Regions from separate parts of the Sodalis sp. C49 genome, predicted to be linked through region 2. Evidence: predicted binding sites of a transcription regulator. Region 2 holds the regulator's gene; each other region holds the start of a gene.
The links. Region 2 encodes LexA, which represses DNA repair genes until DNA is damaged. Its sites were predicted from a motif close to TNCTGTATGTACATACAGNA; they were not measured.

Region 1: ABUK12_RS15860 (YebG family protein) is a predicted target of LexA. The motif match lies at 1,060-1,079, and genes of this name have one in related genera.
Region 3: sulA (SOS-induced cell division inhibitor SulA) is a predicted target of LexA. The motif match lies at 1,916-1,935, and genes of this name have one in related genera.
Region 4: umuD (translesion error-prone DNA polymerase V autoproteolytic subunit) is a predicted target of LexA. The motif match lies at 1,351-1,370, and genes of this name have one in related genera.

What each region holds. Positions count from the first base shown of each region.
Region 1 covers NZ_CP163303.1:3,523,475-3,527,266, forward strand. The annotation lists gene ABUK12_RS15855 (LysE family translocator) at 1-471, shown strand, start outside; gene ABUK12_RS15860 (YebG family protein) at 709-1,047, opposite strand; gene ABUK12_RS15865 (GlcG/HbpS family heme-binding protein) at 1,399-1,833, opposite strand; gene ABUK12_RS15870 (dihydrodipicolinate synthase family protein) at 1,823-2,734, opposite strand; gene ABUK12_RS15875 (SDR family oxidoreductase) at 2,728-3,555, opposite strand; gene ABUK12_RS15880 (mandelate racemase/muconate lactonizing enzyme family protein) at 3,584-3,792, opposite strand, start outside.
Region 2 covers NZ_CP163303.1:3,344,186-3,347,977, forward strand. The annotation lists gene zur (zinc uptake transcriptional repressor Zur) at 1-118, shown strand, start outside; gene ABUK12_RS15030 (CsbD family protein) at 340-549, opposite strand; gene lexA (transcriptional repressor LexA) at 955-1,563, opposite strand; gene ABUK12_RS15040 (diacylglycerol kinase) at 1,684-2,052, opposite strand; gene plsB (glycerol-3-phosphate 1-O-acyltransferase PlsB) at 2,178-3,792, shown strand, end outside.
Region 3 covers NZ_CP163303.1:1,880,103-1,883,894, reverse strand. The annotation lists gene ompA (porin OmpA) at 1-1,038, opposite strand, end outside; gene sulA (SOS-induced cell division inhibitor SulA) at 1,390-1,896, opposite strand; gene ABUK12_RS08530 (TfoX/Sxy family DNA transformation protein) at 2,106-2,711, shown strand; gene yccS (YccS family putative transporter) at 2,755-3,792, opposite strand, start outside.
Region 4 covers NZ_CP163303.1:4,665,742-4,669,533, forward strand. The annotation lists gene umuC (translesion error-prone DNA polymerase V subunit UmuC) at 1-899, opposite strand, end outside; gene umuD (translesion error-prone DNA polymerase V autoproteolytic subunit) at 902-1,333, opposite strand; gene ABUK12_RS21110 (GntR family transcriptional regulator) at 1,910-2,575, shown strand; gene ABUK12_RS21115 (type 1 glutamine amidotransferase) at 2,623-3,324, shown strand; gene ABUK12_RS21120 (ABC transporter substrate-binding protein) at 3,397-3,792, shown strand, end outside.

The sequences.
Region 1 (3,792 bases), 180 kb from region 2:
GTCAACCTATTCTGGGCAAGTTGCGCTATCGGCGGAATCGGTTTGCTATTTGCCGCATTCCCTTGGGTTGCGCTGATTGTGAAAATATTAGGGGCAGGATATCTGCTGTGGTTTGGCTTACGCCTTATCCTCAATGCGGGAAGCCAACCCGTTGCGAACGAAAATGCCGTATTGCCAGGTCATTTCCGCCAATCCTTTATTCAGGGCGTGATGACTAATATCGGTAATCCGAAATCCATGGCTTTTTACGCCGCCATATTCTCTACTGCCGCTCCGGCGCATGTTTCTGCGGGCACCTTTATCGCCATGCTCAGCGTTGTCGGCATCATTGCATCACTCTGGTACGGAGCGGTTGCCATCACCCTTTCTCAACCTCGCATTTCTTCCGCCTATCAGCGGGCCAAAAAAGTCATTGATAGGCTTTGCGGCGGGTTGATCATACTGTTAGGGATCAGGCAGATTATTAATTAATCAGCCAAAATTATCCCTGCAGCAGCTTAACCAGTAAAGCAACGTTATAAAATGCATCTTTAACCAGAGCGGCACCGGGCATGGCCCTACCCCAATATTCTGCTCCACCCAGAACTGGAAATCCGGCATGATAAATCCATGCCGTTGACGGAGGTGAGGCCGATGAAAAAATCCCGCTACACCGCAAGGCGTTATCACTCACGGCGCTGTTCTGTATTGGGTACTTCCCGCAGGGGATCAGGCTGCTTTTACCGCTCTGATTTTTTTTGTGCCGGCATCAGCATTGTCATCGGTTTCCATGCTGTCCGATTCATCTGCGGGAGCCTGAGCGCCGATGGCTTCCGGCAATTTGCTGGTACGCAGTATATGCTGGACATCATCTTTATGCTCGGCCAAATAAAGACCCAGCTTTTCAGCCTGCGGTTCATCCAACGGCATCCCGCTGGTCAACAACCAGTCGCTGAACGCTTCAGCCATATCGAGCATCTTGTCGTAGGCCTCCGCTTCTTTCTTACTGGCAAATGTCATTTTCTCTTCACCCTTTCTGACGACCACATATTTTGTTTCAATAGCCATAACCGCCTCCAATACTGTAATTATAGCCAGTATATCAGCAAGTGTCGCTCATCGTCCACCACACATTCAACGGCAGTATGTGCTGTAATCTATTCCCATTAAACAAGTCTTAATGGTCTCATGCCGGGAGCCATGCAAGCCGCTATGCGATTTATCTGCCGCTGGAATACTCAACCAGCAGCAACTAACGCGCATCTTTGCGCAATAACGGCAACTGCTGCTCCCGTGCAGGTGAAACGGCGAAACCGTAACGCTGGTGGAAACGTGCTGCTTTATTATCCCGGTTTTGAGCGCGATGTCTTGCTGGGTCAGGTACATAGCCTTGCGTGCTGTCTTGACATCCCCGCCGTATCAACCGAACTGCCGCGCCCAGTGGTCCGCCAGCGCGATATCCTTTTCCGCCGGCAAGCCGCTTATGCCGATTGCGCCCACCAGGGCGCCGTTTATCACGATCGGCACGCCGCCGGGCATCGGCAGTAAGGCGGCGTCATTGAGCATGCGCATATCCAGGGAACCGTTTTTCACCTCCTCCGACACCAGACGGGTACTGCGCCTGAGCATCAGCGCAGTATAGGCTTTACGTTGCGCCAACAGCCGCGGCAAAGGCGGACAGGAGTGATGGGCGCCAAAGGCCGCCAATTCGCCGTGAACGCCCACCACGGCCACCGCCAGCCCAGTGGTGGCGGGATCCAGCGAAGCCGAGGCGATGATTTCGGCGACTTTACCGATAGCCACCTTATCCTGCAGGATATAACGCGCGGCAAGGCCGGCAGGTTCATTGGCCATGCGCGATACCCTCCCGGATAGTGTCATTGAGCACGCCCAGCTCGTGTTTTTGCCGGTCCGTCAAGGGAACGAACGGCTCCCGCACCGGCCCGAGGTCCTCCAGGCCAAGGCCCGTCATATACTTCGCCGACTGAAAGATCCCCCGAGCCACCATAAATTCGACGGCATTGTTAATCTGCAGCTGGATTTCCCGCGCCCGGTTGAGCTCGCCCCGCCGGAATAAGTCGCGAATGGCCAAAAATCGCTCTGGCTGCAGATTGACCGTGGTGCCGATGGTGGCGGTCGCGCCGGCCGATAGCGCCGACAGGTAGATCTCATCAAAGCCGTTGAAAAAAACCTTGCCGGGATATTTTGCCGCCATGCGCTCCAGGGAATAGAGGTTGTGCGAGGTATGCTTCACTCCCAGCACCTGTTCATCGGTTAATAACGCGTCGGCGGTTTCCTCGTCAAGTTCAACCGAAGTGAATTGCGGGATATTATAGACAATCACCGGCAGCGATATGGCCGCAAGCACCCGCCGGTAATACGCGATGATCTCTTTTTTGGAGAATTTGTAATAATAAGGGGGCACCAGCGATACCGCGTCGGCGCCATCCTGTTCCGCCTGCCGGGCCAGAGAGACCGCGTCAGCGGTCCTCACCGTACCGACATGGGAGATCACCGGCACCCGGCCTTTCACCTGCGCCGCCAGGACGCGCAGCAGCTGTGCCCGTTCCTCCATGCCCAGGAGCGGGCCCTCCCCGGAAGATCCGCAGCAGTAAAATCCTTCCACGCCGCGCTCGAGCTGATGTTCCACCACCTTTGCCAGCGCATCGTAATTGACGGATTCATCCTCATGCATCGGTGTGACCAGCGCTGAAATGACCCCCCGGTATTTATCCCACCCGCCGCGCTTTACCATGCCGTCCATCCTCCGTCCACCACCACATTGGCGCCGGTCATATACACTGACGCGTCGGAAAGGAGAAACACGATAGTGCCGTTATATTCATCTTCATTGGCCATGCGGCCGATGGGCATGCGGGCGATATAATTTTTCTGGAACCGCGGATCCTGATCCGGCCGCGCCACGCCGGAGATGGTCAGCGTATTGACCCGGATACCGTCCCGGCCCCAGTAGGTGGCGCAATAACGGGTAAAATTGTACAGTCCCGATTTGGCCGCGGAATAGGCGACCGGCTTGATGAAGGGCACGCCGGTATCCTCTTTTTTGTAGCTGTAGATATCCTGCACCGGCGATACCACGCCGTAGATCGATCCGACATTGATGATGGATCCCTTTTTCCCCGCCGCTTTCATCCTGGCGCCTACCTGCTGGGTCGCCAGAAATGTGCCCACCAGGTTGACCTCCACCACTTTACGGAAGACGTCCACGGGGAACTGCTCAAAGGGGCCGGAGACCTCCGGCGGCGCGCTGGGCTGGGTATCGATGCCGGCATTATTCACCAGCCCGTCTGGTACGCCCCATTGCCGCTCGATATCATCCAGCGCACGATTGATACTGCCGCTGTCGGTGATATCAACCTGATAAAACGCCAGGCGCGGGGATTCCCGCTGCTCGCCGAACACCTTCAGCAGCCGTTCTTCAGCGATGTTCTGCGCGAAAACCGCCACCCTGGCCTGCCGTTTATGCAGCTCCTTGACATATTGGGCGCCCAGTTGCCCCAGGCCGCCGGTCACGACGATAATCTTATCTTTGACGGAAAATAAGGTATCTTCCATATGCATCTCCTGCTATCGAGTGATGACGTTATATTTTGTGGGCATGCAAATAGTCTCTGTCCAAAATGATGCCGTGACCGGCCCGCTCGCTGGGAACGTAGTACCCGTCCACCTCCTCGCCGGCGGATAATACGATGCGCAGATCTTTCCAGCGTCCGCCGTCGGTGACTTCCGCATAGGACACATTGGGCACCGCGGCCAGCAGGCTGGCGCTCAGTTCCAGGACGAAATGCGGCG
Region 2 (3,792 bases):
CATGCGCCATAATGTCGTCGAGGCACACGGATTTTGTACCTTATGCGCCGAAGTGCAAGCTTGTGACAATCCCCAGGACTGCGGACACGATCATAGCGTAGCGATAAAGAAACGCTAGCGTCCCATTTTGGCTTTTACAAGAACCCGGGAGCAAATGACGTTTATTATGGCTGAAGTGAGATAACGCGTTTGGTTAATACATTGGAGAGGCGGCAAAACAGGGGAATGCTGATAGGATCATATAAAATAGGTGGTACGTCCTTGTACCTTTGGGTAGGAACACTTAAGGAAGCCATAACCGCACAGTGAATATGCATTAGTCATGATTTCCAAAAATCATTACCAACGATATTTGTTACGTGTTTCCCAGTCCTTTACTTCCGTTTCCGCGGCTTCTTTGCCGTAACCGTAACGTTCCTGGATCTTACCGATTAACTGATCGCGTTTACCTTCAACTACCGTCAGATCATCGTCAGTAAGCTTACCCCATTGTTCTTTCATTTTACCTTTGAACTGTTTCCAATTACCGCTGGCTTCATCTTTGTTCATCGGAGTTCTCCTTGGTTATCGGTTTCTCAGTCAACATCTGCCACTCCAGGTTTTGTTAGCGCATAGCGAGGACACGTATTGCGTCCCAAAACCTGCATGTCATAAGTTAACCCTATGTCTAAAGTATAGCAGGGGATTTGGCATAAGGTTTATTCAGCAGATGATTAGACCATATTGGCAGGGTTATAAACGCCGTATGGGCTATAAGGTGAAATAAAACAGTAGGTAGAAGGTATCAGCCCGTACATCGCTAATTGTAACTAAATATAAATACCGCTAGCGGCAGCGGACGCGCCGCAGCACTTTTATGGCGGCGAACCCGCATTCCGCGTCGCCGGTTATCCGCCATAAAATTCTCGCTGACGCGGGATAAGGGATATTCAGGATGCCATGGAGCACCGTGAGTTAAATCCAGTTGCCGTTGCGGATAACGCCGACCGCTAAACCTTCGATGGACATTTCCTGCTCGCGCAAATCGACAATAATGGGCGAAAACTCGCTGTTTTCCGGTAGCAACTCAACGATGTTACCGTGTCTTTTCAGGCGTTTTACCGTGACCTCGTCATTGATTCGCGCCACCACGACCTGACCGTTATGGGCATCCTGGGTTTTATGCACCGCCAGCAGATCGCCGTCCATGATGCCGATATCCTTCATGGACATGCCGCTGACACGCAGCAGGAAATCCGCGTGGGGCTTAAACAGATCGGGATCGATCTGGTAATGGCTTTCGATATGCTGTTCGGCCAGCAGGGGTTCTCCGGCGGCCACGCGGCCGATCAGCGGCAGGCCGGTTTCTTCTTCTATCAATAACCGGATGCCGCGCGAGGCGCCGGAAACGATTTCGATGGCGCCCTTGCGCGCCAGCGCCTTAAGGTGCTCTTCGGCGGCGTTAGGGGATTTAAATCCCAGACGATGCGCGATCTCCGCCCGGGTCGGCGGCATGCCGGTTTGCGCAAGATGATCGCGGATGAGGTCAAATACCTCTTGTTGTCTGGCGGTTAATGCTTTCATTCCGTCCCCTGTTTGTTTATACAGTCTTTCTGTGAGTATATACAGGTCCGCACCAATTGAAAACCACAAGCGTTGCAAAATGTGATAAAACCCTGCCGACGACCGGCCGCGCCGGCCATTTTAAGGAATATACCGCCATAACAGCGTTATCCACACGAACAGCGCCAAAACAATGGCCAGGGTCACCGCCGCCGAGCCCAGGTCCTTCGCCCGGCCAGAAAGCGGATGCAGCTCCGGCCCGATGCGATCCACCACCGCTTCAATAGCACTATTCACGATCTCAACGATCAGCACCAGCCATACCGAACCGATCAATAAAATCCGCGCCACGGGTTCTGGCTCCAGGTAACAGGCAAGGGCAATCGCCACCACGGCAACCACCACTTCCTGGCGAAAAGCGGCTTCATGCCGCCAGGCGGCGCGATATCCTTTTATGGAATAGCCCATGGCGTTAAAGATGCGCCGAAGTCCGTTGGTTTGGTTTGCCATAATTTTGCGCGCTAAAGAAAAATTGTGCCTATATTACCGTTTCTTCTCGTTCGCATCACCACAGATCTGTCGCGCGGTTTCTGGTATTCTTGTGGCGCAATGCTAACAAGAGGCTTCACGAAGATATGTCAGGCTGGCGTACTATTTATTATACGTTGTTGAATTTACCGCTCAGGCTACTGGTGCGGAGTAAAGCCATTCCCGCCAATCCCCGGCAAGAAGCCGGCTTGGACCCGCTGCGGCCAATGATGTATGTTTTGCCCTATAACTCCAAGACGGACCTGCTCACCCTGCGCGCGCAATGTCTGCAACTGGGGTTGTCCGATCCGCTGATACCGCTGGAGATCGACGGCGTCGTCTTGCCGCGCTACGTCTTTATCCACGATGGCCCCCGTATTTTTCGCTATTTTTCCGAAAAACTGGAATCCGTGAAGCTGTTTCACGATTATCTGGATTTACATCGCAATAATCCGCAGCTTGATGTCCAGATGGTGCCGGTATCCGTTATGTTCGGACGATCGCCCGGCCGTGAAGCGCAGCAGAACCAGCCGGCGCCCCAGTTGCGCCTCCTCAATGGTTTCCAGAAGTTTATCGCCGTCTTGTGGTTGGGGCGCGACAGCTTTGTGCGTTTTTCCCGTCCGCTGTCCATGCGCTATATGGCGACCGAGCATGGCACCGATAAAACCATCGCGCAGAAGCTGGCACGCGTCGCCATGATTCATTTTGCCCGCCAACGCCTGGTGGCTGTGGGGCCGCGGCTGCCTGTCCGCCAGGATTTATTCAATAAGCTGCTGGCGTCCAAGGCGATTGAAAAAGCCGTGGAGGACGAAGCCCGCGCTAAAAAAATCTCGACTGATAAAGCGCAGCAAAACGCCATCGAGCTGATGGAAGAAATTGCGGCGGATTTTTCCTATGAAGCCGTGCGCTTGTCGGATCGGGTATTAAGCTGGACCTGGAACCGGCTATACCAGGGCCTGCACGTGCGCAATGCCGAACGCGTCCGGCAACTGGCCGAGGACGGCCATGAGATTGTCTATGTGCCCTGTCACCGCAGCCATATGGATTATCTGCTGCTGTCCTATGTCCTGTATCATCAGGGGCTGGTGCCGCCGCATATCGCCGCCGGCATTAACCTGAACTTCTGGCCGGCGGGTCCGATTTTTCGTCGGCTGGGCGCGTTTTTTATCCGGCGTACCTTCAAGGGCAATAAACTTTACTCCACCATATTCCGCGAATATCTGGGTGAGTTATTTACCCGGGGTTATTCGGTGGAATATTTTATGGAAGGCGGGCGGTCGCGTACCGGGCGCCTGCTCGATCCCAAGACCGGCACATTGACCATGACCATCCAGGCGATGCTGCGCGGCGGCAACCGGCCTATTACGCTGGTGCCCATCTATGTCGGCTATGAACATGTTATGGAAGTGGCGACCTACGCCAAGGAATTACGGGGCGCCACCAAGGAAAAAGAAGGCTTTGTGCAGATGGTGCGCGGTTTACGTAAGTTACGCAACCTGGGACAGGGTTATGTCAATTTTGGCGAGCCGCTGTCGTTAAGCGCCTATCTTAACCAGCAGGTACCGCACTGGCGTGATTCCATCGACCCCATCGAAGCCCAGCGTCCCGGCTGGCTGGCGCCGGCGGTGGATGACATCGCCGCGAAAATCATGGTGCGCATTAATAACGCCGCGGCGGCAAACGCCATCAACCTGTGTTCCACGGTGTTGCTGGCCTCCCGCC
Region 3 (3,792 bases), 1.5 Mb from region 2:
GATTTCTACGCGACGATCCGGTGCCAGGCAGTTGATCAACGCTGCACGCGGTTTCACGTTATCGCAAGTATTGCCGGTGACGGGGTTAGATTCGCCCATGCCACGTGCGGAAATCTTGTCGGAAGGGATACCCTTGGATACCAGGTAGGTCACTACGCTTTGCGCACGAGCCTGAGACAGTTTCTGGTTGTATTGTTCAGAACCGATACGGTCGGTATAGCCCAGAACGACAACAGAACCGTCTTTAGGATCCATCGAGCTCAGCTGGGAATACAGCTGATCCAGAGCCTGCTGGCCTTCAGGTTTCAACTGAGATTTGTTGAAGCCGAACAGCACGTCGGAACGCAGGGTAAAGTGTTTGGTCTGGACAACAGGAGCCGGTGCAGCGGCAGGAGCCGGTGCAGGAGCGGCAACTTCATCTTGACCGAAACGGTAGGAAACACCTACGCTCACGAGAGCATTGTCAGGACGGGCGCCAACGGTACCGGCATCACCGATATTGTTGGTCCACTGGTATTCCAGACGGGTTGCCCAGTTTTTGGTTACTGCGTATTCAAGACCTGCAGCCGCCAACGGAGAAACGCCAGTGTCGTTGTCGCTCAGACGACCACCGGCTCCATTAGCATAGTTAGCTTTGGAGTCAGCACGCCATACCATACCACCCAGACGGGTATAGATATCCAGGTCATCGTTAAGCGGGTAGCTCAGTTTAGTGGTCAACTGAATGCCCTGGGCTTTAAATGCACCGTTATCAACGCTGCCTTTATAGGCCATACGACCCAGCCAGTCATAACCCAGTTCAAACCCTAAGTAAGGGTTAGCCTGGTAACCAACAAAAGCACCTGCGCCGATTTGATCGTTGCGGGTTGGGCCATTGCCGATGCGGCTGTCATAACCGTTACCGTAGAACCCGGTATCGTGATACTGGGACCAGCCCAGTTTACCACCGGTGTACCAGGTGTTGTCTTTCGGAGCGGCTTGCGCTACGGTCGCGAAACCCGCCAGTGCCACTGCAAGTGCGATAGCTGTCTTTTTCATTTTTTGCGCCTCGTTATCATCCAAATAGGCAATGAGCTCTTAAAGCTAATTTAAATATTCCATTGCCAGTGTCCATGCTCTGGGTTTGTACATCGCCCTTAAAAGGCGTTATAGAGCAGCCCTGGCGAATTAAAGTCTACAACGAAGTAGGAAACTTACAAGTAAGATGTAGTAAGCCGCTAATAAAAAACAGCGTTTCATATAGGCTTTATTGATGATAGGGACGAAAAAAGTGATATCGCTTTAGGCGCCGTTGCGGGCGGGGAACCGCGTATATACTGGATTGTTCTGAGTTACAGGGGCGGAAATCACAAGATGCGACGCCCCTAATGAGATTAATCTTAAATTTACTTAATGATACAAAGTAGAATGAATCTTTAAGCCTGAAAACTGTCCAGATTTCCGGCAAACCTCATTTTGCGGGTACATGATGAACCCATAAGTGCCGCCATGCTGCGCTGCGTCACGCAGGCGAATTTTCTCATCCGCCGTCAATTCCGTCGGAAACCAGCCCAAAATGACGCTGTAATTCCCCGTCCAGAGTGCTTTCTCCATGGCGGCGACGGTATCGAACGCGGTGCGATGGCGCAACTGCACCATTTTTTCCAGGGGCAGGCCCGACTGTTCAAGCCAGGGGCGGCTCAATCGGCGAGACGACGTAAGCCAGAGCAGCCAGCGCGACTGCGTGCCCAGCAGACGCAGCAACGGCAACAGAATATTCCCCACAACCGGCTGATCCTCGAAATAAACCACTTCGCTGATAAAACCCTGCTCCGGACGGGCCGTCGTGCTGTCGATCGGCTGTTCACCCTGGCTTGGCTGCGTCCGAGAAGAATTGGCATGGTATTGAGTCTGCATTTTGTGTCCGCCCCTGTGTCACTGTATAAAAACACAGTATAGTGGTTTGGCGCGAAAATCAATCAAAAATTTAATGACCTTCGCAGAATTGCCACTTAATGATCGTCGCGCCGAGATTAAGTTGAAAACCGCTGGGAAAATACCGTATTTTTATGGGCTGTTGCGAATTTTGAGTAAGGAATCTCGCGGTCCACAACAAGGAGAAGTTCATGGAAGTACTACATAAATGCCGCATTGCACAGGCTAAAAACTGCTTTTCTCCCTTGGGGGATATTTCCACCCGTTCACAGTTCGGCGGGTACAGCATCGCCGCCGATAAAATCATGTTCGGCCTGATTCTGGACGGCGAACTGTACCTGCGCGGCACCCGGCAAAGCGAGCATATCTACCTCGGGCAGGGAATGAGCCGGCTGATTTATACCAAACGGGGCCTGCCGGTGGCGCTTAACTATTATCACGTCGATGAACGCCTGTGGGAAGACGTACACACGCTGCTGGACCTGGCGCGCCGCGCCATCGACGAGGCCAGGCAGGAAACGCGCATCAAGGCGGCCAGCTTGCGGTTAAAGGATTTGCCCAATATCGGGCAGGGTATCGAGCGCCTGTTATGGAAGGCCGGTATCAGGGATATCGATGCCTTGCGCTATTACGGCGCCAAAAGCAGCTATTTGAAACTGCGTAAAATCAAGCGGAACCTGGGCGTCACCGTGCTGCTCGCGCTGGAAGGGGCATTGTCCGGGCGCCACTATGCCGCGTTGCCCCAGGTCCAGCGCAGCGAGCTTCTGGACTGGTTTTCACGGCTCCCCTGCCGCTAGCAGCCGGTTAATGCATGCCGCCCGGCGGCGGCATGCGGCGCTATCACTGTTTTTCTATGTGCTGTTTACGCTCAATCAGTTCCGGCAGCAAATCAAGCAACAGGCTGATTTGCTGCAAAACCAGCTGTTCCCTGGCTTCCGGGTCCGGCAACAGCCGCTGGATGCGCGCGATAAGCCGTTCCCGTTCCTGTTCCACCCGCTGCGCGAAATGCTCCTGGCATTGCAGCGCATCGTCCACATAACAGACGGCATCGTCCAGCACCGCCATCAGCGCCGGGTCAACAATGCGCTCCCGGTGCGCGCCAAGCGTCGAGATGTAGCTCAGCAGGGTGTGATTCAGGCACAACAGGCGAAACGCCGACTCCAGCAGCTCGCTGCGGGTTCTCGGCTCCGCCGCCATATTGGATACCACCGAGGCCAGCTCCGCGTCGCGGTTATGGGCATCCCGCCGCGCTACGCGGTATTCCAGGCGGTTATCCCTGCCCTGATGATACTGCACCAGAATGGCGTCAAGGTAGCGGCAGTTGGCCGCGAGGCTGTTGTTCACCACCACCGGCAGGCGGCGAAAACGCCAGTCCGGCCAGATAAAGCTGACCGCGGCCCAGGCGATGGCGCAGCCGACAAAGGTGTCGAACACCCGCGGCACCGCCACATCGAATCCCTCGCCCAGCAGGTTAAAACACAGCATCACCAGCAGGGTGATAAACATGGTCGCCTGGGCATATTGCACGTTGCGAAAGGCAAAAAACAGCGTACCGCTGACCACGATCAGGATCAGTTGACCTTCGATGGACGGGACAAAATAGAGGATCGGCAGGCCGATAAGGATACCCGCCAGCGTGCCGATTATCCTTAACGCCAGCCGGCGACGCGTCGCCTGGTAGTTGGGTTGGCAGACGAACAGGCTGGTCAGCAGGATCCAATAGCCGTAACGCATCCCGCTGAGCTGGATAAAGGCATAACCGACGCACAGCACCAGCGACATGCGCACGGCATGGCGAAACAGCGCCGAGTCCGGGCTCAGGTTGCGGCTGATGCGCATGCGGATATCGCTCCAGCCGGTCAGCTTATCGTCGGCCAG
Region 4 (3,792 bases), 1.3 Mb from region 2:
TCATTGATGGCGTAGGGGGATGAGCGGATAAATACCGCTATCTGGCGGCAATACTGTTTTTCCTGGCGCAGTTTTTCCGCCGCGCGCCCGGCGTAGCGGCAGACCGCCTGGCGCATGGCGGCAAGATCGGTGACCCGGCCGCCAAACGAGCGGCTGCAGACGATCTGCTGCTTGGCCGGCGGCTGCTGTTCCAGACTGAGGCAGGATTCGCCGCGCAGCTCCCGTACCGTGCGCTCAAGCACCACGCCGAAGGTTTTGCGCATAAAATGGATATTGGCGTCGGCCAGCTGCAGCGTGGTCTGCATGCCCATGGCGGTGAGTTTTTTGCCGATACGCCGCCCAACGCCCCACACATCCTCAACCGGCGTCAAAGCCATCAGCCTGCGCAGCCGGATCGGATCGTCAAGCGCCACCACGCCGCCGGTGGCCGGCCACCGCTTGGCCGCATGATTGCACAGTTTGGCCAGGGTTTTGGTGCGGGCAATGCCTACCCCCACCGTCAATCCGGTCACCTCCCGCACCGCCGCGCGCACCTGCCGGCCGAACCGATCGTAGGGTACTCTGGCATTTATGCCGGCGACATCCATCCAGGCTTCGTCGATGGAGTACACCTCGGTTCGGGGCGCCAGGGCTTCAAGCGTCGCCATCACCCGCGCCGACATATCGGCGTACAGGGCGTAGTTCGAGGAAAACACGGCGATGCGCTGCCGGCGCAATAACGCTTCCAGTTGAAAATAGGGCAGGCCCATTTTCACCCCGAGTTTTTTCGCCTCCGCCGATCGGGCAATCACGCAGCCGTCGTTATTGCTCAGCACCACGATCGGCACGCCGCGCAGATCCGGACGGAACAGGCCTTCGCATGAGGCGTAGAAGCTGTTGACGTCGGCCAGGGCAAACATGATCAATTGCGGGTGTCGTGAACGGCGAACAGCACCACGCCGAAAATTTCCAGCGTGTCGGGGTCGGGAAACAGTTCGGGGAACGCCGGATTCATCGGCTGCAGCGCCAGGCGCGGCCGCAGGCAGAGCCGTTTGACGGTGAATTCGCCGTCGACGGCGGCGATGACGATATCGCCGTGGCCGGCTTTTTCCGCCCGGTCCACCACCAGCAGATCGCCGTCGCCGATACCCGCGTCGGTCATGGAATCGCCGCTGGCGCGGACAAAATAGGTGGCGCTGGGATGGCGGATACAGTATTCGTTCAGGTCGAGGGTCTTTTCGACATAATCCTGGGCCGGCGAGGGAAAACCCGCCCGGCACCGGTCGGCGAACAGCGGCAGGGACAGCACCGGCAACAGGCCGGCGGGCGCAAAAAATGTCGTGATGATCTTCATGCTGATAAATCCATTAATACTGTTTATGTGTCCAGTATAAATAAATCAGGCGGTTTGAAAAGACACCAAAGCGGGATAGCGGCCTAAAAAGCGATTAGCTGGCTGATAAATAAGGATCAAAAAATTTGACCGGCCATGCGTCGGCGTTATCTCGCTCATGTATATAATTTATATAGCTAATTATTAGTTAGGATATGTTATTGGTTTCATGCGGCAACCTTATGTTGCCCCAGGGCGCGGGCGCGGGAAAAACACCGCCATACGGATAACCTATCTCTGCGCGCCAGCCAGATCAAAAATGACTGCATTACTATTTCGCTTGCCGCCCCGCCGCTCTTTATTCTGCCCCTGCTCAGCCCGCGCAATGCCTGCTACGGGCCTTGGCGGTATACGTTCGCCCGGCGCCGGACGCGTCCGCAGCCGGTCAAGAAATAAGATTTGCTTATTTTACTGCAATTCGCCGCCTGTTATCAGACGTTCAGGGCATTTAAGCGGCGGATGTTGCGGTAGACAAATGGTATACAAATAGAATACAAAAAGAGGGCAGGGTAAAAATCATGCAGTACGGAGGCAATAATGGAAGCAACGGAATTACCCCCACCGCACGATCAATCGTTAACGCAAAATGCCTTTGATGCCGTGCTGCGCATGATCCAGGCCGGCGCCCTGGCCAATGGCGACGTGGTAAACGAACGCCGGCTGGCGGAACAGCTGGGCCTGTCGCGTACGCCCGTGCGCGAGGCGCTCGGCCGGTTGGAAGGCAGCCATTATCTGCGCCGATCGGGGCGGACGCTGCTGGTTAACGGGGTGGAATTAAGCGAAATTTTAGAAATCATGTCGGTGCGCATGCTGCTGGAAGCCGACGCCGCCCGCAGCGCCGCCGGCAAGATGTCGGCCGCGAAACTGGACGCCATCCGCCAGCGACTGATGGAAATGGCCGGTCCCGATCAGGTTACGGCCGGCCATCATTGGGAAGTCGACGATTTCCTGCATCTCAGTATCGCCGAGACCAGCGGCAATAAGCTCTTGCTGCGCCTGATAGGCGAGCTGCGCACCCGCACCCGGATGTTTGGCAAAGAGACCGTGCCCTCGCGTTTTGAACCGGGGCGCAATGAACACCTGGCGATCGTCGACGCCATTGAGGCGGGCGACGGCGAGCGTGCGGCGCAGGCGATGGTGCGGCATATCGAAGGGGCGCGCAACGCCATATTCCAGTCGGTCACCGGCGGCGGTTCGCGCTAACTACCGGCCGCCGACAGCGGTTCGTTAACGAGTATCAGGAGGGCCCGATGGGTCGCAAGCGTCTGCTGTATCTTCACAACGGCCAATCGCAACAGACGATCGCCCGCCTGGACGATCGTTTTGAATCATGGGGGCTTGAGGTCGATCGCCACTGGGCCTACCAGAACCAATTTCCCGCCGACCTGGCCGGTTATGACGGCATTTTTCTTTCAGGCAGCCCGCACGGCGCTTATGAAGATATTCCCTTTATCCACCGTGAACACCAGCTGATCATGCAAGCCGCCGGCCTGGGCATCCCCATGCTGGGGATCTGTTTCGGTAGCCAGATCCTCGCCTCGGCGTTGTGCGGGCGGGATCAGGTCTTCCGGCGCCCCACGTGCGAAATCGGCAATAAATGGCTGCAGGCGACACCCGCGGCCGCCGGCGATGCCATCGCCTCCGGCATCGTGCCGCAGGTGTATATGTTTGTCTGGCACAACGATGAAGTGCGCGCCACCCATCCCGACATGACCATCCTCGCGGCCAGCGATCAATGCCCCAACCAAATCTGGCGTTATAAAGATCAGCCGATCTGGGGTATCCAGGGCCATCCGGAAATTACGCTGCGGCAGGCGCCGCTGTGGTTTGAGCAAAACCGCGCCACCATGGAGCGCGACGGGGCGGATATCGGGCATCTTATCGCTACCGCCGACGAAGCCGCGGCGGCCAAAACCATGCTGACCCGCTTTGCGGCGTTTATCGCACGTTAACGGCTTATCGCCCGGCGCGGGGCAGGGTTTCGTGCCGGGAACGATGTTTCCAGTGATGAAGGGAGAGATGTGATGACAAGATTGCGCATAAAACTGCTCGGCGCGTTTGCCGCCGCCACGGTCGTTGCCGCGTCGGCGCTGCCGTTAAACGCCGCCGCAGCCGATGAAATGACGTTTGCCAGTTGGGGCGGCGCATACCAGGATGGCATTCGCGCGGCCTGGATGAAACCTTTTACCCAGGAAACCGGCATTGAGGTTATCGAGGATACCAATCCGGTTATCGCGCGTATCAAGGCGATGGTGGATACCCATAAAGTCGAGTGGGACGTGGTGACCGCCGGCGGCGCCAGCCTGATGCAGGGGGCGAAAAGCGGCCTGTTTGAAAAAATCACGCCGGATATGGTCGATGAAAGCAATGTGCTGCCCCAGGCCCGCAACGACTACGGCGTACCGTCGGAAATCTTTTCC